3 regions of the Mesorhizobium sp. M1169 genome follow, and region 2 is predicted to be linked to each of the others. Evidence: predicted binding sites of a transcription regulator. Region 2 holds the regulator's gene; each other region holds the start of a gene.
What was found. The regulator PhoB, encoded in region 2, activates phosphate uptake and scavenging genes when phosphate is short. The targets are predictions, from matches to a motif close to TGTCATNNANCTGTCAT.
Positions count from the first base shown of each region.

Region 1: ugpB (sn-glycerol-3-phosphate ABC transporter substrate-binding protein UgpB) is a predicted target of PhoB. The motif match lies at 6,410-6,426, and genes of this name have one in related genera.
Region 3: NKH41_RS10140 (esterase-like activity of phytase family protein) is a predicted target of PhoB. The motif match lies at 1,432-1,448, and genes of this name have one in related genera.

Region 1 covers NZ_JAMYME010000013.1:101,037-109,116, reverse strand. Annotated here, with positions in the region: gene NKH41_RS15720 (ArsR/SmtB family transcription factor) at 1-63, shown strand, start outside; gene lysA (diaminopimelate decarboxylase) at 74-1,342, opposite strand; gene NKH41_RS15710 (hypothetical protein) at 1,358-1,564, opposite strand; gene argH (argininosuccinate lyase) at 1,636-3,036, opposite strand; gene tlpA (thiol:disulfide interchange protein TlpA) at 3,072-3,755, shown strand; gene NKH41_RS15695 (bifunctional diguanylate cyclase/phosphodiesterase) at 3,758-6,190, opposite strand; gene ugpB (sn-glycerol-3-phosphate ABC transporter substrate-binding protein UgpB) at 6,490-7,800, shown strand; gene ugpA (sn-glycerol-3-phosphate ABC transporter permease UgpA) at 7,882-8,080, shown strand, end outside.
Region 2 covers NZ_JAMYME010000033.1:34,901-42,980, forward strand. Annotated here, with positions in the region: gene NKH41_RS25480 (ATP-binding cassette domain-containing protein) at 1-96, opposite strand, end outside; gene NKH41_RS25485 (sugar ABC transporter permease) at 112-1,476, opposite strand; gene xylF (D-xylose ABC transporter substrate-binding protein) at 1,618-2,658, opposite strand; gene NKH41_RS25495 (ROK family protein) at 2,944-4,188, shown strand; gene phoB (phosphate regulon transcriptional regulator PhoB) at 4,198-4,887, opposite strand; gene phoU (phosphate signaling complex protein PhoU) at 4,904-5,611, opposite strand; gene pstB (phosphate ABC transporter ATP-binding protein PstB) at 5,644-6,447, opposite strand; gene pstA (phosphate ABC transporter permease PstA) at 6,444-7,295, opposite strand; gene pstC (phosphate ABC transporter permease subunit PstC) at 7,299-8,080, opposite strand, start outside.
Region 3 covers NZ_JAMYME010000007.1:139,787-147,866, forward strand. Annotated here, with positions in the region: gene NKH41_RS10130 (sugar ABC transporter substrate-binding protein) at 1-270, opposite strand, end outside; gene NKH41_RS10135 (TIM barrel protein) at 312-1,301, opposite strand; gene NKH41_RS10140 (esterase-like activity of phytase family protein) at 1,550-3,028, shown strand; gene NKH41_RS10145 (L,D-transpeptidase) at 3,175-3,960, opposite strand; gene NKH41_RS10150 (MATE family efflux transporter) at 4,152-5,624, shown strand; gene NKH41_RS10155 (MFS transporter) at 5,634-6,842, opposite strand; gene NKH41_RS10160 (TMEM175 family protein) at 6,999-7,574, shown strand; gene NKH41_RS10165 (hypothetical protein) at 7,582-7,863, opposite strand; gene NKH41_RS10170 (SDR family NAD(P)-dependent oxidoreductase) at 7,992-8,080, shown strand, end outside.

The DNA.
Region 1 (8,080 bases), on a different contig from region 2:
TTCTATCGCCGGAATGAGGACAGAATCGCCGAAATCAGGGCGCTCATTCAGCACCGGCTGTAGCTGCAGAGTTCTACTCCAACCAGTCCGGCACCGAGTCCAGTCCGATCAGCTCGTCATAGGTCTGGCGCGGACGCACAACGTGGAAGCGGTCGCCGTCGACCAGCACTTCCGGTACCAGCAGCCTGGTATTGTAGGTGCCGGCCTGAACGGCGCCATAGGCGCCGGCGGTGGAGACAGCGATCAGGTCGCCGGATTTCAGCCGGGGCAGGTCACGGTCGAGCCCGAGATAGTCGCCGGTCTCGCAAACCGGGCCGACGACGTCGACCTTCATGCGTGGTGCAGCGGCCGGCTGCTGCGCCACCGGCTTGATGTCGTGAAAAGCGTCGTAAAGCGTCGGCCGGATCAGGTCGTTCATCGCGGCGTCGACGATGAGGAAGTTCTTGGCGTCGCCCTCCTTCACGAAGATTACTTCCGACACCAGGATGCCGGCATTCCCGACGATCAGCCGGCCTGGCTCGAACATTACCTTCAGCCCAAGTTTGGCAACATGTTTCCTGACGATCCGGGCATAGGCATCGGGCAAAGGCGGCGGGTTGTTGTCGACGCGGTAGGGAATGCCAAGGCCGCCGCCGACATCGATGTGCTCGATGGCATGACCGTTGGAGCGCAAGGCGCCGACCAGCTCCACCAGCAGCGCAAAGGCGTCGTCGAAGGGCTGCAATTCGGTGATCTGGCTGCCGATATGGGTGTCTATGCCGGTGACCTTGATGCCCGGCAGCTCAGCCGCGCGCGCATAGACCTTCCGCGCATGCTGCCACGGAATGCCGAACTTGTTCTCGGCCTTCCCAGTCGAAATCTTCTTGTGCGTCCTGGCGTCGACATCCGGATTGATGCGCAGCGAGATCGGCGCGATCTTGCCCAGCGCGGTGGCGCGGGCCGACAGCAGCTCCAGCTCCGGTTCGGATTCGACGTTGAAACAGAGAATGCCGGCCGAGAGCGCAGAATCCATTTCGCGCGCGGTCTTGCCGACGCCCGAAAACAGGATCTTGCTTGCCGGGATGCCGGCCGCCAAAGCGCGGCGCAATTCGCCCTCCGAGACCACGTCGGCGCCGGCGCCGAGCCTTGCCAGCACCCTCAGCACGGCCTGGTTGGAATTCGCCTTCATGGCATAGCAGACGAGAGCATCGAGCCCGGCAAAGGCCTCGGTGAAGACGCGAAAATGCCTGGTCAGCGTCGCCGTCGAATAACAGTAGAACGGCGTGCCGACGCTGGCGGCGATGTCTGATATCGCCACGTCCTCGGCATGCAGCGCGCCGTCGCGGTAGTCGAAATGGTTCACGAGATTGGTCCGAAATCAGAGCAGCGGGTCGAGGATGAATTTCTTGTCCTCGACAGGTTTTTCCGGCTCCGGCGGCAAGGGTTGCTTGGCCTTCTCGGCGTCCTTGCGGGCCTGCACGGCTGCCGCGTACGGCGTGTCGAGCGCAGCCTTCCTGCCGCAGGCCGCAACGGTGGCCATTGCCGCCAGCAGCGTCAGCGTCACCAAAATCCTGCTTCCGGTCATCGTGCCATCCGTCCGAAACTGTTGCCCGCAGCCGCTTCTAGCCGAGTTTTGCGGCCATTGCACCCCGCGTCTTACGCCTTGGCGAGCCGCTTTTTCCAGTAGCGGATCTGCTTGCGCACCTCGGACGGCGCGGTGCCGCCGAAGCTCGTGCGGCTCTTTACAGAATTCTGCACGGCAAGAACCGAAAACACGTCGGCGCTGATACCGGGGTGAATGGACTGCAGATCCTCCAGCGAAAGCCTGTCGAGCCCGATCTTCCTGTCCTCGGCCAGCCCCACCGCCCTGCCAGTGATGTGGTGCGCCTCGCGGAACGGCAGGCCGAGCGTGCGCACCAGCCAGTCGGCGAGGTCGGTCGCAGTCGAATAGCCGGCGCCGGCCGCCTTTTTCATCGCAGCAGTGTTCACCGTCATATCGCGCACCATGCCGGTCATTGCCGCCAGCATCAGGTCGAGTGTCTCGGCCGCGTCGAAGACGGATTCCTTATCTTCCTGCATGTCCTTGCCATAGGTCAGCGGCATGCCCTTCATTACCGTCAGCAGGCCGACGAGATGGCCGGTGACGCGGCCGGTCTTGCCGCGCACCAGTTCGGCAGCGTCCGGGTTCTTCTTCTGCGGCATGATCGACGAACCCGTCGAGAAACTATCCGATAGCCTGATGAAGCCGAATTGCGGCGTCGACCAGATGATGATCTCTTCGGCCAGCCGCGACAGATGCGTCGCGCAGATCGCCGCAAAGCCCAGGAACTCGAGCGCGAAATCGCGGTCCGAAACACTGTCGAGCGAATTGCGCATCGGCTCGCGGAAGCCAAGCGCCTTCGCCGTCTGGTGCCGGTCGATGGAAAAGCTGGTGCCGGCAAGGGCGGCGGCGCCGAGCGGGCTTTCATCCATCCGCTCGATGGCATCGCGGACGCGCGACAGGTCGCGTGCAAACATCTCGACATAAGCCATGCAGTGGTGGCCGAAGGTCACCGGCTGCGCCGCCTGCATGTGGGTGAAGCCCGGCATCACCGTTGCCGCATGCTCCTCGGCCCGATCCAGGAACGCCGTGATCAGGCCCTTCAGCGCCTCGGCGACACGAAAGCATTCGTCCTTGACCCACAGCCTGAGGTCGACCGCCACCTGGTCGTTGCGCGAGCGGGCGGTATGCAGGCGGCCGGCGGCGGGGCCGATCAAATCGGCCAGACGGGCCTCGACATTCATGTGGATGTCTTCCAGCCTGGTCGAGAACTCGAAGGTGCCGGCCTCGATCTCTGCGAGGATCGTGTTCAGCCCGTGAGCGATTTTTTCTTGATCGGCCGCCGAAATAATGCCCGTTTGCGCCAGCATCTGGCTATGGGCGATCGAGCCGCGAATATCCTGCGCATAGAGTTTGCGGTCGAACGAGATCGACGCGTTGATCGCTTCCATGATTGCGGCCGGACCCGAGGCAAAACGTCCGCCCCACATCTGGTTGCTGGCCTTCTTGTCGTTCATCGCTATAACCCGTGCTCCGGAGCAGTTTTTGAAAAATGGCAGACGGCAATAGATTTTTCCCGGCTTTGCGTCTCATCCTCGCCGCTTTGGTTGCGGGCGTGCTGGCCGGCGCGGTCGCGGTATATGTCAGGGAAAGCAGTTCTGGCAACAAGGCGCCCGCGCAAGTGGCCGCCGGCGGCGGCAAGGACGACGTCGCCTGCGCCGTCAAGACCGACCGTGCCAAGAAGATCGCCGCCGCTGCCACCGGCCAGGTTGCCGCGCTTTTGCCGGCGGATCCGCCGCAATCGCTGAAAAGCCTTGCCTTCAACGGCCCCGACGGCAAGCCGACGACGATCGCCGATCATGCCGGCAAGACGGTGCTGCTCAATCTGTGGGCGACATGGTGCGCACCTTGCCGCGCCGAAATGCCGGCGCTCGATGCGCTGCAGAAGGAGATGGGCAGCGATGCGTTTCAGGTTGTTGCCGTCAACGTCGATGCCGGCGACGATGCCAAACCGAAGAAGTTCCTGGAGGACACCGGCGTCAAGTCGCTCGGCTACTATCGCGATGCCACGATGGCGCTGTTCAACGACGTCAAGACGCGCGGCCTGGCGCTCGGTCTGCCGGTCACCATGCTGATCGATGGGCAAGGCTGCCTGATCGCCCATATGAATGGCCCGGCCGAATGGTCGGGGCCGGATGCCAAGCGTCTGGTCGAGGCGGCGCTTCAGCCGGGATAGGCTCAGACCGTGCGCAGGCGCGGCTTGAGCACGGCAATGCTTGCGCCGCGTCGGCTGGCGGTGCGGATTGCCGGAGCGGCCACGCCCGTCAGTTCCCCGAATGTCTCGATCGGAGCCGGTTTGCCGAGGTAGTAGCCTTGCCCGATCTCGCAAGCCTCGGCGTCCAGGAACTGCAATTCACCCGGCGTCTCGATGCCTTCTGCCAGAACCGGTAAGCCGAGACCGCGTCCAAGCCCCAGCACGGCGCGAACGATCGCCGCGAACTGGGCGTTCTTGTCGACCGATTTGATGAACGACCCGTCGATCTTGATCTTGTCGAAGGGAAAGGCGCTGAGGTTGGACAGCGAAGAATAGCCGGTGCCAAAATCGTCCATCGCCACATGCACGCCAAGCGCCTTGACCTGCCTCAAGGTTGCCAGCGCGCGCGGCATGTCCTTCACCAGGGCCGTTTCGGTGATCTCCAGTTCGAGCCTGCCGGGGGCCAGGCCGGATCTCGTCAATGCGTCGTGCACCTTGCGGCTGAAATTCGGATTGTGAAGTTGCACGGCGGAGACGTTGACGGCGACCATCAGTGGGTTTGTCCAGCGAACAGCATCGTTACAAGCCGTCGTCAGCACCCAGTCGCCGATCTGCGCGATAGCGCCACTGTCCTCGGCCACCGGGATGAAAACGGCCGGAGAAATGTCACCCCGCTCAGGGTGCTGCCAACGGACCAGGGCTTCGAAGCCGATCATCCTGCCGCCGCGGATCTCCTTCTGCGGCTGATAGACGAGGTGGAACTCCTTGCGGGCGATCGCCTGGCGCAATTCATGCTCCATCACGCGCTTGTCGCGGGCCGCGGTGCCCATGGCCATCTCGAAAAACCGATAAGTGTCCCTGCCTTCGGTTTTGGCGCGATGGAGTGCCGTGTCGGCATGGCCGATCAGGCCGGCCTGGTCTTCGGCATCCAGCGGAAAGAAGGCAATGCCGATGCTGGCCGAGACGAGGCCGGAGCCGACCGAAACCCTGTTTTCCTCCCGGATCGCCGCCAGCAAGTCCTCGGCTATCCGGCCTGCGGCCAGGGGGTCGGGGAGGTTCGGAGCTATGATGGCAAATTCATCGCCGCCGAGACGCGCGAGCATCTGTCCGTGGCGCGGGATGCCGGAAATGCAGTGCGCCAGCTTCTGCAGCATAGCATCGCCGGCGCTGTGGCCGTAGAGGTCGTTGACTTGCTTGAACCGGTCGAGGTCAAGCAGCAGGAGCGCCAGATATCCATCCTTGCCGCCACGATCCATCGAGGCGAATTCTGCTTCCAGCCGGGAAGAAAAGCTCCGCCGATTGGCAAGCCCGGTAAGCGGATCGAAATGCGCGAGGCGGAGGATCTCTTGTTCTGCCTTCTTGCGCTCACGGATGTCGCGAACGGCAAGCACCGTATGAGGCCTGCCGCAGTAGGTGATTCTCCTGGCGATCAGCTCGACAGGAATTCTCGCGCCGTCGCTGCCCCTTAACTTCGCTTCCTGCGCCTGTTCGCCGAAGCCGGACATATCGGCTGCGCTCTGTCCGTCGAAAAGCTCGCCGAGTTGCATCGTGTTCAGGGTGGCTGTCGCTGTTCCGGTCAGCTTCGCCATACTGTCATTGGCGCTGACGATGCGGGTGCCATCGCAAACGATCAGACCTTCCACCGCCGCATTGGCGAGATCGTGCATGCGATCGGCCTCGAGCTTCTGGTGGCGAAAGCGCAGATCGATCCACAGCGCGGCACCCGACAGCACAAGGATTACCAGGCTGGCGACCGCTGCGGCAAAGGCCTGGGAAATGGGCTCGATGGAATGTTCGGATATTTCAATCGAGGAATCCGGAATGATCGACACCGCGGCCATCGCGATGAAATGCAAGCTGCAAATGGCCAGCGTCAAAAGCGCGGCGCCGCCGAGAGTCGCGAGCGCTGACGGGCGGCGCAAGACGACAAGAAGCGCCAGTGCCGCGAGGCTTACGCCGGCCAGAAGCGATATCGCGACAAGGAGCAGGTTCCATGCGACCCGGCCTTCGACCTCGAAAGCTGCCATGCCGATGTAGTGCATCGTCGCGATGGCGCCGCCCAGAATGGCGCCACCGACGAGGAAATGGTCGATGCCGCGGCGCAAGGTGGCGACCCACATCCCAAGCGCGGTCATGATAATGGCGGCGGCAAGCGAAAAGGCGGATAATCCCGGATTGTATGCATTCGGTATTCCCGGCGTAAACGCGGTCATGGCGATGAAATGCGTCGCCCATATGCCGAACCCGGTCGAGGCCGCGGCGATCATCAGCCAGACAAGCCGGTTTCGCTCGGTCGATCGGCCGACATGCTTAAGGAGATTAACCGCCGAGAAGCAAGAAATTCCACAGATGAGTGCGGCAAGCGCAACCAGTCTCGGATCGTGCTGACTTACAATACAATTATAGACCGTCAGCATCCTGGTTCACTCGGTCTGCCAAAATTAACAGGGGAGGTGTGACTGATTAGCTCTTGGAGATTTTAACGAATGGTTAACCCGTGGGCCATGAGGCGGGTCTTTTCGGGGGAAAACCGACGCCGCTGCGCCCGAAAAGGCGGTGATGTCGTTTCTGACGCCGCGCTTTCGGTAGCGAGTGCACTTTAGGAAGGAATGGTGTTCATTGATCCGCAACAAAACCGTTGTCCGATTGTCATCAGCGCCACATATTGGCTTTGCGGAGGTGCCCCCTTTCGCCAATGACAAACGGGAGATGAAACATGAAGTTCTTCGGCTTTGCGGCCGGTATCGCCGCCACCGTGACCCTGCTTTCCACCACCTCCGCCTTCGCCGTCACGCAGATCAGCTGGTGGCACGCCATGACCGGCGCCAACGCCGAGGTCGTCGCCAAGATCTCCAAGGATTTCAACGCCAGCCAGAGCGACTATGAGCTCGTTCCGGTGTTCAAGGGCACCTATCCGGAGACGCTGAATGCCGGCATCGCCGCTTTCCGCGCCGGCCAGGCGCCCGATATCCTCCAGGTGTTCGACGTCGGAACCGGCGTGATGATGGCGGCCGAGGGTGCGATAAAGCCGGTGGCCGATGTGATGACCGGCGCCGGGATGACTTTCGACAAGAGCCAGTATCTGCCCGGCATCGTCGGCTATTATTCGAAGCCGGACGGCACCATGCTATCGTTCCCCTACAACTCTTCCTCGCCGATCCTCTACTACAACAAGGACATCTTCCAGAAGGCAGGCCTCGACGTGAACAATCCGCCCAAGACGTGGAACGAGGTGTGGGAAGCTGCCAAGAAGATCAAGACGAGCGGCGCCGCCCCTTGCGGCTATACCTCGACCTGGCTGACCTGGATCCACCTGGAGAATTTCGCGGCGTGGAATGACGTGCCTTGGGCCACCCAGCAGAATGGCCTGGCCGGCGGTGATGTCGAACTCAAGATCAATGCGCCGATTTTCGTCAACCACTTCCAGGCGCTCGCCGACCTGGCCAAGGACGGCACATTCAAATATGGCGGGCGCACCTCCGAAGCCAAGCAGATATTCCTCGCCGGCGAATGCGGCATCTTCACCGAATCGTCGGGCGGCCTCGGCGATATCGTCAAGTCCGGCATGAACTATGGCATCGGCCAGCTTCCTTACGACAGTGACGCCAAGGGTGCCCCGCAGAACACGACGCCGGGCGGTGCCAGCCTGTGGGTGTTCGGCAACAAGTCGGACGAGGAATACAAGGGCGTCGCGGCCTTCTTTGCCTATCTGTCCAAGACCGATGTGCAGGAATATCTGCACCAGAAGTCGGGATATTTGCCAGTGACGCTTGCGGCATACGAGGCGACTAAGAAATCAGGCTTCTATGACAAGAACCCCGGCCGCGAGACACCCATCCTGCAGATGATCGGCAAGTCGCCGACCGACAATTCGAAGGGCGTGCGCCTGCCGAATCTGCCGCAGGTGCGTGATATCCAGAACGAGGAGCTGGAGAAGATGCTGGCCGGCCAGCAAACCGCCCAGCAGGCACTCGACAATGCGGTTGCGCGCGGCAACGCGGCGATCAAGGAAGCGCTGGAGAACTGACGGGATTATCTCGGTTAGTCGGTTGGAATATCGCCCACGCGAGCTCGCGCGGGCGATACCTGGATAGCGAGGGAAATCAGCCTGTCTCCACGCGTCGTCTTTCCCAACAAGATCCTGCCCTACCTGCTGGTGGCGCCACAACTCGCCATCACCCTGGTTTTCTTCTACTGGCCGGCCGGTCAGGCGCTTTACCAGTCGATGCTCAGGCAAGACCCGTTCGGGCTGAAGAGCAGGTTCGTCTGGTTGGCCAATTTCCGGAAGGTGCTGGCCGATCCGGCCT
Region 2 (8,080 bases):
AGAGGCATCGTCGACGGCGCGAATGCCGCCGAAAGCGATGGAGATGTTGCGCATGTCGATCAGCGGCGTGCCCGTGGGAGCGGTTTTGTCTGCCATGATCGTTCCTCCTCCCTAAACGCGTTTGCGATAGACGGTATCGAGCCACACCGCGAGCACCAGCACGGAGCCGACAACGATGCTCTGCAGCGGTGAATCGATGCCGAGCAGCACCATGCCGGACTGCAGCGACTGCATCAAAAGCGCGCCGAGCATGGCGCCGAGCACTGTGCCGGAGCCGCCGGCGAGCGACGTGCCGCCGATCACCGCCGCCGCGATGACCAGCAGCTCGTCCAACGTGCCCAGCGCATTGGTCGACGAGTTCTGCCTGGCTGACGAGATCGCCGCGGCGATCGTCGCCAGCACGCCCATGATCATGAACACCTTCATGGTCACCCAGCGCGTGTTGATACCGGCAAGGTTGGCTGCTTCCGGATTGCCGCCGATGGCGAAGACATAGCGGCCGAAACGGGTACGCTTGGCGATGAAGGTCATGATCAGCCCTACGGCTACAGCCATCAGCACGGGTATGGCGATGCCATGGGCGATGAACAGCCCGCCTTCGGGAACCGTTATATTGTTGGCCGCCGCATATCTGTTCACGATGCCGACCGGCCAAGGATAGGAATTGGCAAGCCATATGGCGCCCATGATGACAGCGCAGGTGAGGACACCGAGGAACGTCTCGGCCCAGATCGGGCGCAACGGAAAGCGGAACCGCTTGCGCTGCACCCGCCCGTTGAGCAGCATGAACACAACCGCTAGGCACGCGACAATTCCGACGATCCAGCTCCATCGCGCGCCGATCGAACCCGCCGGCCCGCCCCCCATCAGCTGGAAAGTGGCATCAAGCGGCGCAATCGTCTGACCGCTGGCGACCCACCATGCGGCACCCCGCCAGACCAGAAGGCCGCCCAGCGTCACGATGAAGGCCGGCACCTCGAGATAAGCGATGATGTATCCCTGGAACGCTCCGATCAGAAGGCCAAGCGCCAGGCCGATGGCCAGTGCCAGGATCCAGATCCAGGGATTGCCTAATTGCAGACCGATCATTCGCACCAGGAAATGCACCTGCGCAAAGCCCATGACCACGCCGATCAGACCTTCGGCGGAACCGACCGACAGGTCGATATTGCGCATGACGATAACCAGCACCATTCCGGCGGCCATTATGGCCACGGCGGAAGTCTGCACCGACAGGTTCCAGAGATTGCGTGGCGTCAGGAAGGTCCGGCTGTCGAAGTCGAACGGATTGACGCCGAGCCGTACGCTGGAAATGACATGCAGACCGACCCAGATGACCAGCAGCGCGCCGACCATGCCGAGCATGCGCGTGTCGAGTTCGGTTGCCTTGAGAAATCGGGCAACGATGCCGAGCTCGGATTCCCGTGCCCGGTCTGCCGTGCTGTCGACCGGCGTGTTGGACGTCGTGTCGGTCATGATGTTTCTCCCGCCGGGTTGCCGTCTGCCGCGGATGCCGGAAGCAGCCTAGAAGTTATCCGCCGGAAGCGGAAAAACAACTCTTGTTGAAAAACGCCGCGGCGAGCGGCCGCGGCGTTCGGACTTCTCGGAAACGTCGGCTCAGTTGCAGACTGCAACAGTGCCAGCCGTCACGCCGGCGCAGACCTCTTCTTTCTTGATCCAGCCGGCGTCGATGACGACGTTGAGGTTGTCCTTGGTGATGGCGACCGGGGTCAGGAACAGCGACTTGACGGTATTGCCGCCGGGCGTGGTGAAATCCTTCACGCCGGCAATGTCGGTCATCTGCTTGCCGTCGGCGAGCTGCGAGGCGATCTCGGCGGCATTCTTGCCGAGCTCGCGCGCATCCTTCCACACCGACACGGTCTGTGTGCCGAGCGCGATGCGGTTCAGCGCGGCGTGGTCGCCGTCCTGGCCCGAAACCGGAACCGATCCGGCCAGCCCTTGCGCTGTCAGCGCGGCGACGACGCCGCCGGCAGTGCCGTCATTGGCCGCGACCACGGCATCGACCTTGTTGTCGTTGGCGGTCAGGAACTGTTCCATGTTCTTCTGAGCGTTGGCCGGCAGCCAGCCGTCGGTATAGGCCTCGCCGACATTCTTGATCTTGCCGCTGTCTATTGCCGCCTTCAGCACCTCCATCGAACCGGCAAACAGGAAATCGGCATTCGGATCGGAACCCGAACCCTTGATGAAGACATAGTTGCCTTCCGGCTTCACCTTGAAGACTTCCCGGGCCTGCATGCGGCCGACTTCCTTGTTGTCGAAGGTCAGGTAAAAGACGTCCTTGTTCTCGATCAGCCGGTCGTAGCCGACAACCGGAATACCTTCGTCCAGCGCCTTTTGCACGGCCGGCCCGATGGCCGAGGCGTCCTGCGCCAGGATGATCAGTGCGGTGGCGCCCTGCGAGATCAGGCTCTCGACGTCGGTGAGCTGCTTGCCGGGGTTGGACTGTGCGTCGGCGGAAATATACTTGTCGCCTGCGGCCTCGATGGCCGCCTTCATTGCGGCCTCGTCGGTCTTCCAGCGCTCTTCCTGGAAGTTCGACCAGGAAACGCCGATGACCTTGTCTTTAGCCTGCGCCACCGACGCCAGCGCCAGCGTCATGGCGACACCCGCCAGAATGGCGGTCGTGAATTTCTTCATCATATCCTCCCTGCGCCGCGTACGGCGTGACCAATTGGCTCAAAGACCAGCTTAGAAGCTCTAATTTTTTCGAGCCTCGAAAAAATACTGGCCCGATCTCCGGCTGCTGTCAACATCGATTCTGATGGATTTTGATGACTCTGCGAGTTTTTTCGAGCGTCGGAATAAACGATGACAGCGCCACCTGCATCTGACACTATTTGCCTCATCCGACACTATTTGTCGGACATTACCGACGGCTTCCGGTTCATGAGCGGCCGCGGCAACCGGGAGGAAAGCAAAACAATGTCGGTCGGAATCCGCCATGACGATTTGCGCCGGCGCAACCGGGCGATCGTGATCTCGGCGGTGCGCCGGGCCGGCCAGCCATCGCGTACTGAGATCGCAGCTACCACCGGCCTCAGTCATTCGACCATATCGGCGATTTCTTCCGACCTGATACGGGAAGGCATCCTCGCCGAGAGCAAGCCAAGTGAGCCCGTTTCGTTGAAACGCGGTCGTCCGCAAGTCGGCCTCGCCCTCAACCCGGAAGCGGCGGCGGTGCTGACCGTGGTGTTGTCGCTGAATTTCCTTTCGGCCGCCATTATCGACTATACGGGACAGGTGGTCGCCGAGGAACAGCGCCGGCTGGACACGCTGACTATGCCGCGCGACGAGCTGATCCGTGAATGCATGGCCATCGTCCGGCGCCGGCTGCAGGATCCAGATCTTGACGTCCGCAGTGTCGCCCGCATCGCCCTGGCGATTCAGGGCATTACCGACTCCCCTGCACGCGCCATGCTGTGGTCGCCGATCACGCCGCAGACCGACATCGCCTTTGCCGACATGCTGGAGGACGAATTCGGCATCCCGGCAACGGTGGAGAACGACTGCAACATGATGGCGGTGGCTTTGCGCTGGCGCAATCCGGATCGCTATCGCGATGACTTCATCGCCATCCTGCTTTCGCATGGCATCGGCATGGGGCTGGTGCTGAAGGGCGAACTGTTCACCGGGACGCATTCCTCGGGCGGCGAATTTGGCCACATGATCCATCGTCCGGGCGGCGCGCTCTGCCGTTGCGGGCGGCGCGGCTGCATCGAGGCGTATGCCGGCAACTACGCCATCTGGCGCAACGCCAGGCAGATGAGCGAAGACAGCGAACCGGTCGCCGACGTCAGCGACGCCGACATGCGCGCACTGGCGGCCCGGGCGCGCGAGAAAGATGGGCCGGAACGCGAGGCCTACCGCAAGGCCGGCGAAGCGCTGGGTTTCGGTCTCGGCTCGCTGTTCGCGCTGATCGATCCGGCACCGGTCGCGATGGTCGGCGCCAGTGCCGCCGCCTTCGATCTGATCGAGCCGGCCTTGCGGAAGGCAATCGCCCAGACCGCCGGCGGCCAGCATTCAGGCTCGATCTCCTTCGATACAGAGCCGAACGAATTGCCTCTGATCCGCGAAGGCTGCGCGATGCGGGCGTTAAGCTTCGTCGACCAGGAGATTTTCGCGCCGGGCGCGCAAATGAGGCCCAGCGTCAGAAAGAACGTAGCCTGACCAGGCGGGTCAATCTTCCCTGATCGCATAGCCGGCGCCGCGGATGGTGCGGATGACATCCGGCATCCGGCCGTTGTTGACGGCTTTGCGCAGCCGCCCGACATGCACGTCGACGGTGCGTTCGTCGATGTAGATTGTCTCCCCCCAGACATTATCGAGTAACTGGCTGCGCGAGAAGACACGGCCCGGATGCCGCATCATGAACTCGAGCAGCCGGAATTCGGTCGGCCCGAGCCTGATTTCGCTCTTCTTGCGATAGACCCTGTGCGATTCGCGATCGAGCACGATGTCGCCGACCTTCAGCACGCTGGACAGCACTTCCGGCTTGGCGCGCCGCAGCAGCGCCTTGACCCTGGCCATGAATTCCGGTGTCGAAAACGGCTTGACCAGATAGTCGTCGGCGCCGGTCGAAAGACCGCGCACCCGGTCGCTCTCCTCGCCGCGCGCGGTCAGCATGATGATCGGCAGCCGCTCGGTTTCGGGGCGCACCCGCAACCGACGACAGAGCTCGATGCCGGAAACCGCTGGTATCATCCAGTCGAGCACCAAAAGGTCGGGCACATTCTCCTGCAAACGGATCTCGGCTTCGTCGCCGCGTGTCACCACCTCGACCTGGTAGCCTTCGGATTCGAGATTGTAGCGGAGCAGCACACCCAACGGCTCCTCGTCCTCCACCACCATTATGCGTGGTGCGATCATCGGCTGGGCACCCCCATCATGTCACCGGTGCGGACATTGTCGTTTCGTCCTGCTTCGGACGATTGACCGGCAATTGCTCGCCGGTCAGCACATAATACGCATTTTCGGCGATGTTGGTGACATGGTCGCCGATCCGCTCCAGATTCTTGGCGCAGAACAGCAGGTGCGTGCAAGCGGTGATGTTGCGCGGATCTTCCATCATGTAGGTCAACAGCTCGCGGAACACGGACGTGTATTTGACGTCGATGCGCTCGTCGGCGGCACGCAGCTTGGCCAACGCGGCCGCATCGCCTGCAGCATATTCCTCGATGACACCCTGCACCTGGATGAGAACCAGCTGCGCCATCGCGTCGATGGAATGCGACAGGTCCCGCGGCGTGGCGCTGAGGCCGACCGCACTCACGCGCTTGGCGATATTCTTGGCAAGGTCGCCGATGCGTTCGAGGTCGCCCGCCATGCGGATCGCTCCGACCACATGGCGAAGATCGTGGGCCATCGGCTGGCGTTTGGCGATCAGGGTGATGGCGCGGTCGTCCAGTTCGCGTTGACGCGCATCCATGATGGCGTCGTCGGAAACGACGCGTTGCGCCAGCACGTTGTCGGAATTCAACAGCGCCTTGGTCGCCCCGCCGACCATCGAACCGGCGAGGTCGGCCATGTCGCGGATCAGCTTGCTGATCTGCTCGAGATCCTCGTCGAAAGAAGCGACTGTGTGTTCGCCCATGGTCCTGTCCTCATATGCATGATCGGAACGGCTCAGCCGAAGCGGCCAGTGATGTAGTCCTGCGTGCGCTTCTCGCGGGGCGACGTGAATATCTTCTCGGTCCGGTCGAACTCGACCAGTTCACCCAGATACATGAAGGCCGTCTGGCGCGACACGCGCGCCGCTTGCTGCATGTTGTGGGTGACGATGACGATCGTGTAGTCGGCTTGCAATTCGTCGATCAGTTCCTCGATCTTGGCAGTCGACAGCGGGTCGAGCGCCGAAGCCGGTTCGTCGAGCAGAATGACTTCCGGCTTCACCGCCACGGTGCGGGCGATACAGAGCCGCTGCTGCTGGCCGCCGGACAGGCTCAAGCCGCTGGCGTTGAGCTTGTCCTTGACCTCGCTCCACAGCGCGGCGCGCTTCAACGCCTGTTCGACGCGGCCGTCCATCTCGGACTTGCCGAGGTTCTCGTAGAGCCTGACGCCGAAGGCGATGTTCTCGTAGATCGACATCGGGAACGGCGTCGGCTTCTGGAACACCATGCCGATCTTGGTCCTGAGGAGGTTGAGATCCTGCGACCGGTCGAGAATGTTCTTGCCGTCGAGCAGCACCTGGCCCTCGGCCGTCTGTTTTGGGTAGAGCTCATAGATGCGGTTGAACACACGCAGCAGCGTCGATTTCCCGCAGCCCGAAGGGCCGATGAAGGCCGTGACACTGCGCTCAGGCAGCGACAGGCTGATGTCCTTCAGCGCCTTGCTCTGGCCGTAGTAGAAGTTGAGGTTCTTGACCTCGATCTTCGTCTTCTCGGCGACCGTTTCGGCCATCGTCATGTCTGGGGACAACATCTGTGTCATCTGTCCTCTCTGCGTCCGGTAAGGCTGCGGGCGAGGATGCTCAAGCCCAGAACCGTCAGGGTGATTATGAGTGCGCCGGTCCACGCCAGTTGCTGCCATTCCTCGTAAGGGCTGAGAGCGAACTGGAAGATGGTCACCGGCAGGCTGGCCATCGGCGCGTTGATATTGCTGCTCCAGAACTGGTTGTTGAGCGCGGTGAAGAGCAGCGGCGCCGTCTCGCCGGAAATGCGTGCTATCGCCAGCAATATGCCGGTGACGATGCCGGACAATGCGGCGCGGTAGGCGACCGAACGGATCACCACCCAGCGCGGCGCGCCGATCGCGGCACCGGCTTCACGCAACGCGTTCGGCACCAGGTTGAGCATGTCTTCAGTGGTGCGCACGACCACCGGAATGACCAGGATGGCAAGCGCAACGGCGCCGGCAATGGCCGAGAAATGCCCCATTGGCCGTACCATCAGCTCATAGACAAACAAGCCGATGATGATCGACGGCGCCGACAACAGGATGTCGTTGATGAAGCGGACGACGGTGGTGATGCGCGAAAAGCGTCCATACTCGGCCATGTAGGTTCCCGCCAGCACGCCGACCGGCGTGCCGACGACAACGGCGATGATCGTCATCAGCAGGCTGCCCGCGATGGCATTGAGCAGGCCGCCGGCCTCGCCCGGTGGTGGCGTCATCTCGGTGAAGACCGCGAGCGAAAGCCCGGCTGTGCCCTTATAGACCAACGCGCCGAGAATGAGCGCCAGCCAGGCAAGCCCGATGCCGGCGGCGACGACGCAAAGCGCCATCATCACCGAATTCCTGGCTTTGCGGCGGCTGTGGAGCGATGAGGATGTCGACATCGGTCAGGCTCCCGTACGGGCGTCGATCCGCATCAGCATATAGCGGGCGGCGGCGAGGATCAGGAAGGTGATGACGAAGAGGATCAGGCCGAGCGAAACCAGCGAGGAGGTGTAGAGGTCGCCGTCGGCCTCGGTGAATTCATTGGCGATGGTCGCCGAGATCGTCGTGCCCGGCGCGAACAGGGAGGCACTGATGCGATGTGCGTTGCCGATGACGAAAGTCACCGCCATGGTTTCGCCGAGTGCCCGGCCGAGGCCAAGCATGACGCCGCCCATGATACCGATGCGGGTATAGGGAATGACCACGCGCCGGGTCACTTCCCAGGTCGTGCAACCGATGCCATAGGCCGATTCCTTCAGCACCGCCGGCACCGTATCGAAGACGTCCTTGGTGATCGAGGTGATGAAGGGCAGCACCATGATGGCGAGGATCAGCGCCGAGGTCAGAAGGCCGATGCCGTAAGGAGGGCCGGCGAAAAGGCTGGATAGTCCCGGCACGCCGTGGAAGATGTTGATGATGAAGGGCTGTATCGTCGTCTGCAGGAACGGCGCGAACACGAACAGGCCCCAGATGCCGTAGATGATCGAAGGAATGCCGGCCAACAGCTCGACCGCTATGCCGATAGGACGCCTGAGCGGGCGCGGGCAGAGCTCGGTGAGAAAGATTGCAATGCCGATGCCGATCGGAACCGCGATCAGGATGGCAATGGCCGCCGTCACCAGCGTGCCGTAGATCGGCGCCAGTGCGCCAAATTTTTCCGTAACGGGATTCCAGCTCTCAGTCG
Region 3 (8,080 bases), on a different contig from region 2:
GTAGACGACGGGCACGCCGGTGCGGTCGCCGAACGACTTGTAGCCCTCTCCCAGCGAGCGCCAGTATTCATTGGTCAGCGTCTTGGAGACCGCACCCGCCTTGGTACCCTCGGGCAGCTTGGGGAACGCCCCGAACTTGGCCTCGAGCTGCGACCAGTCGATGCGATCCTTCTCGGTGTCGGAATTGAGCGGCGCGAGGTCCGCGGAAAAAGCCGAGTCGATGGACAGCGCCATCAGGGCAGCGGCAGCGATGGCAAGTAGAAATTTCATGATCTTCCTCCCTTGTTGAAAAACGGTCTATGCCGCCGGCCTCAGCTGTCCGGCCCGAGCATGGCTTCCTGGATGATGGCCTGCGACGCGACCGCGTCCTGACGGCCGACGGCGGCTGACAGGCGGTTGTCCCCGTCCAGCCGATCGACGACGCGCAGCATGCGCTTGACGGTCGCGATGTTGACTTCGCATTCGTGGATCGGGTCGAGCCCGGTCATATCGGGAAACGTGTCGAAGTAGATGGCGCCGGCATAGCCGTCTCGACGGATCTGCCTGAGCAGCTCGATCGTTTGCAGCGTGTGCACGGCGCCGACCATCAGGCCGTCGTCGCGCTTGGCGTAGCCGTCGTTGAGATGCACGCCGAGCAGCTTGCTATGGCGCGCCACGAGTGCTGCGGCAAAGGCCGGCTGCTCGTCGGCATAGAGCACATGGGCGAAATCGAGCGTCACGCCGAGATTGGGCAGGCCGATCTCGCGGATCGCCAGCAATGTAGTCGCCGCATCTGGCATCAGGCTGTAGGAGCGCGGCTCGTTGGGTTTGTATTCAAGGCTGATTTGGCAGCCCGGATCATGCGCCGCAACTTCACGAATGCCATCGATTTCGTGTTGCCAGAGCGCTGCGTAGTCCACCTGGAAGGCATAGTCGAAGCCATCCTGCCCGAGCCACAAGGTCATCAGGCTGGCGCCCGCCTCGCGGGTGGCGTCGATGCCGGCCTTGGTCAGGTCGATGGCTTCGCGGCGAATGGCAGGATCCGGGTTGGTGAAGGCGCCGAGCTTGAAAGCCGGATTGGAATAGTAGCGCATGGCGAAACCATTGATGGAAAGCCCGATATCGCCGAGTTTGCGCGCTATTTCCGGAGGCTTTTCATCGACATGGTCGGGGAAGTTGAGGTCGAGATCGGTCAACTCCGCAACCTTCGCCGCACGTGCCGCCATTTGCAGCATGGACGGTTTGCCGACAAGATCGGGCCACTCGGACTGTGGCCGCGAGGCAAAGGAATTGAGGCGGGTGGCGAAACGATAGGCAGTCATCGGGGACCTTCCATTGTCATAACTTTACATTAGAACGATTATTTGTAAAGTTGTTAATTGCTCGCTCGGCGACGACGAATTCGCCATACCCAGGCCAGTTGCGACCACGGGGGACAAGCAAGCGCGGCACTGTCACGCAAGTATCATGTTCGCGTCCTAGATCGCTTCTCCGAAGGCTTTCGCGGCATCCTCGATGCCACGCGGCGCTTTTTCAGATCCCGGCAGCTTTGTCTCAAAAGAGGATATCCATGAAAAACCTGCTCCGAACCGCGTCCCTCGCCGTCGCGCTGGCGATGTTCACCGCCTTGACCCCGGCCTTGGCAGAAAACGCCGCGACCGTCGGCGGCGTCGGCTTCGTCAACAAGGGCCTGGTCGGTGTCGGCCGCATCCCGGCCAGCCAGAAGGACAAGTTCGGCGAGACGTTTGGCTCCGGCTCGGGCATGTCGATCGACGCTGCCGGCTGGACACATGGCGCCGATGGCTATAAGGGCTCGTTATGGCTGTTGCCGGACCGCGGCTACAATGTCGTCGGTACCACCGATTACCGCCCGCGCCTCAACACGATCGCCCTCGAGTTCGCGCCGATCGCGCCGGGTGCAGTGCCGGCCACCGGCCAGGAACAATCGGGCCTCAAGGCGACGCTTGCCGACACCATGCTTTTGACCGACGACAAGGGCGCCGACGCAACCGGCCTCGATCCGCTCAACGGCGTGCGTGCCGCGACCGACGACATGCCGATCCTGCCCGAAGCCAACGGCAAGCTCGCGCTCGATAACGAAGCGATCGCACGGCTGCCCGACGGCACGATGTTCATCTCGGACGAATACGGTCCGAACATCTACCGCTTCTCCGCCGATGGGCGTCTGATGTCGGCAACGCAGCCGCCGGCGGCGCTTGTCCCGATGCGTCACGGGACGCCAAACTTTGCTTCCAACAATCCGGGACTTGGCGCGGCAGACCCGGATCCGAAGGATCCCGAAACCGGCCGTCAGAACAACCAGGGCCTCGAAGGCATGGCGCTGACGCCGGACGGGAAGTTCCTGATTGCCGTGCTGCAGTCGGCCCCAAGGCAGGATGGCGGCGATTCCGCCTCGACGCGTCAGAACACGCGCGCGCTGGTCTACGATGCCTCGGATCCCGGCCAGCTCAAGCTCGCGCATGAATATGTCGTGCCGCTGCCGGTGTTCACCGATGCCAAGGGCAAAACCAAGATCGCCGCGCAGAGCGAAATCGTGGCGCTGTCGGACAAGACCTTCCTGATGCTGGCGCGCGACAGCGGCAATGGCCAGGGGCTGAAGGGCGACACCTCGCTCCACCGCGAGATCAGCGTCGTCGATCTGTCTGCGGCAACCGATGTCGCCGGCACAGAATTCGACAAGGACAAGCCGCTGGCGCCCAAGGGTGAGCTCGATCCATCGGTGACGCCGGCCAAGCTGACGCCGCTCATTGACATCAACGACAAGACCGAGCTCGGCCGCTTCGGGCTGCACAATGGCGCGCCCAACGACCGCAACAACCTTTCGGAGAAGTGGGAGGCGATGTCGGTGGTGAGCGTCCTCGATCCGACACTGCCCGACGACTATTTCCTGTTCGTCGCCAATGACAATGACTTCCTCACGCAGGACGGCTTCCAGGTAGGCGCGGCCTACAAGGCCGAGGATGGCGCCGATGTCGACACCATGTTCCTGGTCTATCAGGTCACGCTCCCAGGCCTCGCCAAGAAGTAGCGGCACCCATACAGGCGGACGCGCGGAACGCGTCCGCCTGAGCTGGCGCGATTGAGCGGTCGTGCCCTTCAGTTGCGGCTCGCCCGCGCAAGGACGGTGTCCTGGTGCGTTGCAAAACCTGCGACTGACGATCCAGTCGAAGGCACTTACCTCAACATCTCCGCGTCCTTTGGCACGCCGGCATCGATCGGCTCGGCCGTCCTGTTCGACACGGCGGCGATCTTCCCGGCGGCCGACAGGTTCGGGCGCACGAAGACCGGCGCGACGCCGTCGACGCGGCTGTAGAGGTCGATTATGTCCTGATTCATGAAGCGCACACAGCCGGAGGAAGCGTTCTTCCCAATGGAATCCCACTCCGGCGTGCCGTGCAGCCTATACATCGTGTCCTTGCCGTCACGGAAGAGATACAGCGCGCGGGCACCAAGCGGGCTCTGCGGGCCGGGCGGCATGCCGTCCTTGTATTTCGCCAGTTCCGGCCGGCGTTGGATCATTTCCGGCGGCGGCGTCCAGACCGGCCACTTCTTCCTCGCCTGTACCACGGCGCTGCCGGTCCATCCGAAACCGGCCTTGCCGAGGCTGACGCCATAGCGAATTGCCTTGCCGCCGTCGCGCACCAGATAGAGGAAGTGCTCGGAAGTATCGACGACGATCGTGCCGGGTTTTTCTCCAGTCGGGTCGGCCACGATTTGACGCACGAATTTCGGATCGACCTTGGCTACCGGGATTGCCGGCAGTTGATAGCCCTCGTCCATGCGCGCGGCATACATGCTTGCGGCATCGCCGAAAGCCGGATCGCTTGGTGCCGCGGGCACCGGCGCCGCCACGTCCGTCGTAGTGCACGACGAAAGAGCCACGGAGGCCGCGCCCAGAGCGGATGCACCAAGAAAGGCGCGCCGGTTCAGGCGCTCAAAAAACAACGGAATATCGGACATGAGCCCCCCGGCCTACCCATGAGATCCAGGAAAATGCGGCCCCACGCGTGCGGGATCAATATACGATTCCGGAAGGTTGAGAAATGCTTAGATCAAGGCACGCCAGGCGGAATTTACAGCGCCGCATCGACCTCTCCCGTTAAATCGGCAATCATTGCGGACTCAGACAAGCCTTCGCCGAGTTGCCTGCCATGGACGACAACATGCCCCCGCGCCGGCAGACCGGCGACCTCACCAGTGGGCCTATCCCGCGCACCCTGTTGCTGTTTGCCCTGCCGGTGCTCGGCTCCAATGTGCTGCAGTCGCTCAACGGCTCGATAAATGCCGTGTGGGTCGGCCGTTTCCTCGGTGAAGCGGCGCTGACCGCCACGTCCAATGCCAACCTCGTGCTGTTTCTCATCCTCGGCACCGTCTTCGGCATCGGCATGGCGGCGACCATCCTGGTCGCACAATCCGTCGGCGCTCGTGACCTGCCCGAAGCCCGGCGCATCGTCGGAACCAGCGCCACCTTCTTCTTCCTCGTCTCGGTGGTGTTCGCGGTCTGCGGCTGGATCTGGGTCGATGCGATCCTCGATGCGCTCGGCACGCCGGCCGACGCGTTGCCGCTGGCGCGCTCCTATCTGCGCATCATCTTCCTCGCCGTGCCGATGATGAACCTGCTGTCCTTCGTCATGACGGTGCTGCGCGGCGCCGGCGATTCGCGCACGCCTTTCCTTTTTATGGCGCTGGCCGTCATGCTCGACGTCGTTTTGAACCCGTTGCTCATCCTCGGCATCGGCCCGTTCCCCGAACTCGGCATCGCCGGCTCGGCCACCTCGACGCTGATCGGCCAGACGGTAAGCGTGGTTGCCATCCTGATCGTGCTTTATGCGCGCAAGCACCCGCTGCGGCTGGCCGGCGCTAATCTCGCTCTGCTGCGGCCGGACCCGGCGCTGCTGCGCATCGTCGTCTTCAAGGGCGTGCCGATGGGCCTGCAGATGATCGTCGTTTCGGCCGCGGCGCTGACGGTGATGGGCATGGTCAACTCGTACGGCTCGCAGGTCGCGGCTGCCTACGGCATAGCCGCACAGCTCTGGACCTATATCCAGATGCCGGCGCTCGCCATCGGCGCCGCGGTGTCGTCCATGGCGGCGCAAAATGTCGGCGCCAGGCGCTGGGACCGGATTGGACGCATCGCCACCTCCGGCGTCGGCTTCAACCTTGTGCTCACCGGGATGCTCGTCGCGCTGCTGTTCGTATTCGATCGCGCGGTGCTCAGCCTCTTCCTTGGCAGCGACAGTGCAGCAATCGACATCGCCACTCACATTAACAAGATCGCGTCGTGGTCCTTCATCCTGTTCGGCATCACCATCGTGCTCTTCGCCACCGTGCGTGCCACCGGCGCGGTGATGCCGCCGCTGATCATCCTGGTGATCTCGGTGCTGCTGGTGCGCACCAGCTTCGCCTATTTCTTCCGAAGCGTGATCGGCGAGGAAGCTCTGTGGTGGAGCTTTCCGGCTGGCTCTGTAACCTCGCTCGTGCTGGCCGCGGCCTATTATCGCTTCGGCCGCTGGCGCAGCCTGCACATGATCGAGAGCCGGCCGGCTGCCGGCGAACCGCCGGATACCGGCCTCGGCGTACCGCGCCAGCGCGCGCACCTTTCGCCCGAGACACCGAACGGCTGAAAGGTCGGCTCAGCGCGCGTATTTCGCGCCAAACCCGAGAGCGACCAGGGAAAAGACGACAATCATGCCGGCAAAGGCCAGGCTTGCCGCGGTCGCACCTGCCACCGTCGACAGAACGCCGATGCCGATGACCGGCAGCGCGTTGCCGCAAAAACAGCAGATGAAGAAGGCCGAGACGACTTCGGCGCGCCGGTCCGCCGGCGCGATCTCGTTCACCACTTGCAAGCCGCCGCGATAGCCGAGCGCTGCCGCCACGCCGCACAAGGCGGTGCCGGCAATCATTATGGTCATCGAGGCGAAGACCTGCGCCGCAACAATCAGCGCGACGGTTGGGATCATCAGCGCAAGCGCCGCGAACATCGCGGCTCGGCTCGAAAGACGTGCCGTCGCTACAATGGTGGCGGCCGTCACGATCGCCAATTCAAAGAACAGAGCGCCGGCTTCGGCATGGTTGGTTACCTGCAGTTGCTGCGCCAAAATGCTCGGTGCGAGTGCTGCATAAAAGCCGACCAGCGCCATTGCGCCAAAGCCGGTCACCGCCGGCGCAACGAAATTTGCGCGGATGGCATCGGGCACGGAAAGGCGCGGCCGCATCGAAACGTCAGCCAGTTTCCCCGGCCGCGAAACGGTTTCCCGCGTGCGCCAGACCAGCAGGGTTACAGTCGCGAGCATCGCCAGGTAGACGACGAATGTCAGCCTGAGCGGCCAAGGCGCGTATTCGGCGAGCAACCCGGCTCCCAGCGCACCGAGGCCGAGGCCGAGAAAATTGGTGCTGGTGGCAATCGTCGCCGCCTGTGACTTGTCGTCGGTCGGGAGCAATTCGGCGAGCCAGGCGGTGCCGGTGCCCGCGCCGACGCCGATTCCCAGTCCGCTCAGAATTCGGGCGATGTCGAGCCATGCGACATTTTCGGCGAACAGGAAAACCACCGCGCTGACCACGGCCACCGCCATCCCGGCCAATGCCATTGGACGGCGCCCGATGACATCGGACACACGCCCCAACATCAGAAGCGCTGCCAGATTGCCGATGACATAGACGGCGTAGACCAGCGTCAAAGTGATCTGCGAGAAGCCGAAGAGCTGCTTGTAGATGATGTAAAGCGGCGTCAGCGCCGTGCTGCCGGCGAAAAGAGCCGCAATCATGGCGGCCACGGCGGCCGCTGCAGCGCGGCCGCCGAGTTCGTGATCGCGCGTCATGACTTGAGCGTGAGCTGTCATTTTTTCGACCTTTTGCTGTTCGGAATCTGACATCCTAACGCCTTTTTCGCGTCAGCCGTTCCCCCTCCCCGGCTTGCTCCTGACAAGTTTGGCAGCTTTGCCGATGGCGCTGAGCGAGATCCTCTTTTAACTTCAGCGGATTGTCAGGGGAGATTCATGGGCAAGGGACGAGTCGAGGCATTCACCGATGGCGTGGTCGCCATCATCATCACCATCATGGTGCTGGAATTGAAGGTGCCGCATGGCGAGGATTTTTCCGCGCTGGCACCACTCTGGCCGATCTTCCTCAGCTATGTGCTGTCCTTCATCAATGTCGGCATCTACTGGAACAATTTGCACAACATGTTCCATACCGTGCAGCGGGTCGACGGCCGCGTGCTGTGGGCGAACCTCAACCTGCTGTTCTGGCTATCGCTGATGCCGGCGACGACAGCCTTCATGGGTGAGAACCATTTCGCGCCGGTGCCGGTTGCCGTCTATGGCGTCGACCTGGCGCTCTGCGCCATCGGCTTTAACATCCTCACCATGGCCCTGCATCGACTGCACGGCAATGAGACTCTCTTCGCCAGGGCGTTGGGCAATGACCTCAAGGGAAAGATCTCGCTGGTCCTCTATCTTTCCGCCATCGCGCTGACCTTCGTCAATCACTGGATCGGTGTCTCGATCTATGTCCTGGTGGCGATGATCTGGTTCGTGCCGGACAGGCGCTTCGAGCGGCTGATCGAGAAATAGGCCCCTTCTAGCCTCGCATTGCTTTCAGCTTTTCCGCTACCGAAGCGGCAAGGTCGGCGTAGCGCTCCTCCAGCCGCTCGGCCGCCTTGATCACTGAAAAATCATGGCCGAATTTTTCCAGCGCCATGCGCAGCTTTTCAACGAATTCCGCCTGTTTTTCGAGCGCCGAAAACAGCGTCATAACTTGCGCTTCGCTGATGTCGGGATTGGCGAGCATTTGTGGCACCTCGCGGCTCATCTGGTCGCCGGTGGCGGTCTGTTCTTTCAGGATCTCGATCCAGTCGGTCAATCGTCAGTCTCCTTTTTCGATATCAGCATGCGCAGCGCCCGCCGACGCGGTCAACCCGAAGAAGCCGCACCGGCTTGCGCGAGCCTCTTTCCGCGCTAAGTTCGCCACGGCCAGAACAGGAGAAAATCATGACCACCGACGCCGAGATCCAGACCGCCCTGCCCGCACTTGCCTCCGGTAATGTCGCCGTCATCACCGGCGCGGCCAGCGGCATCGG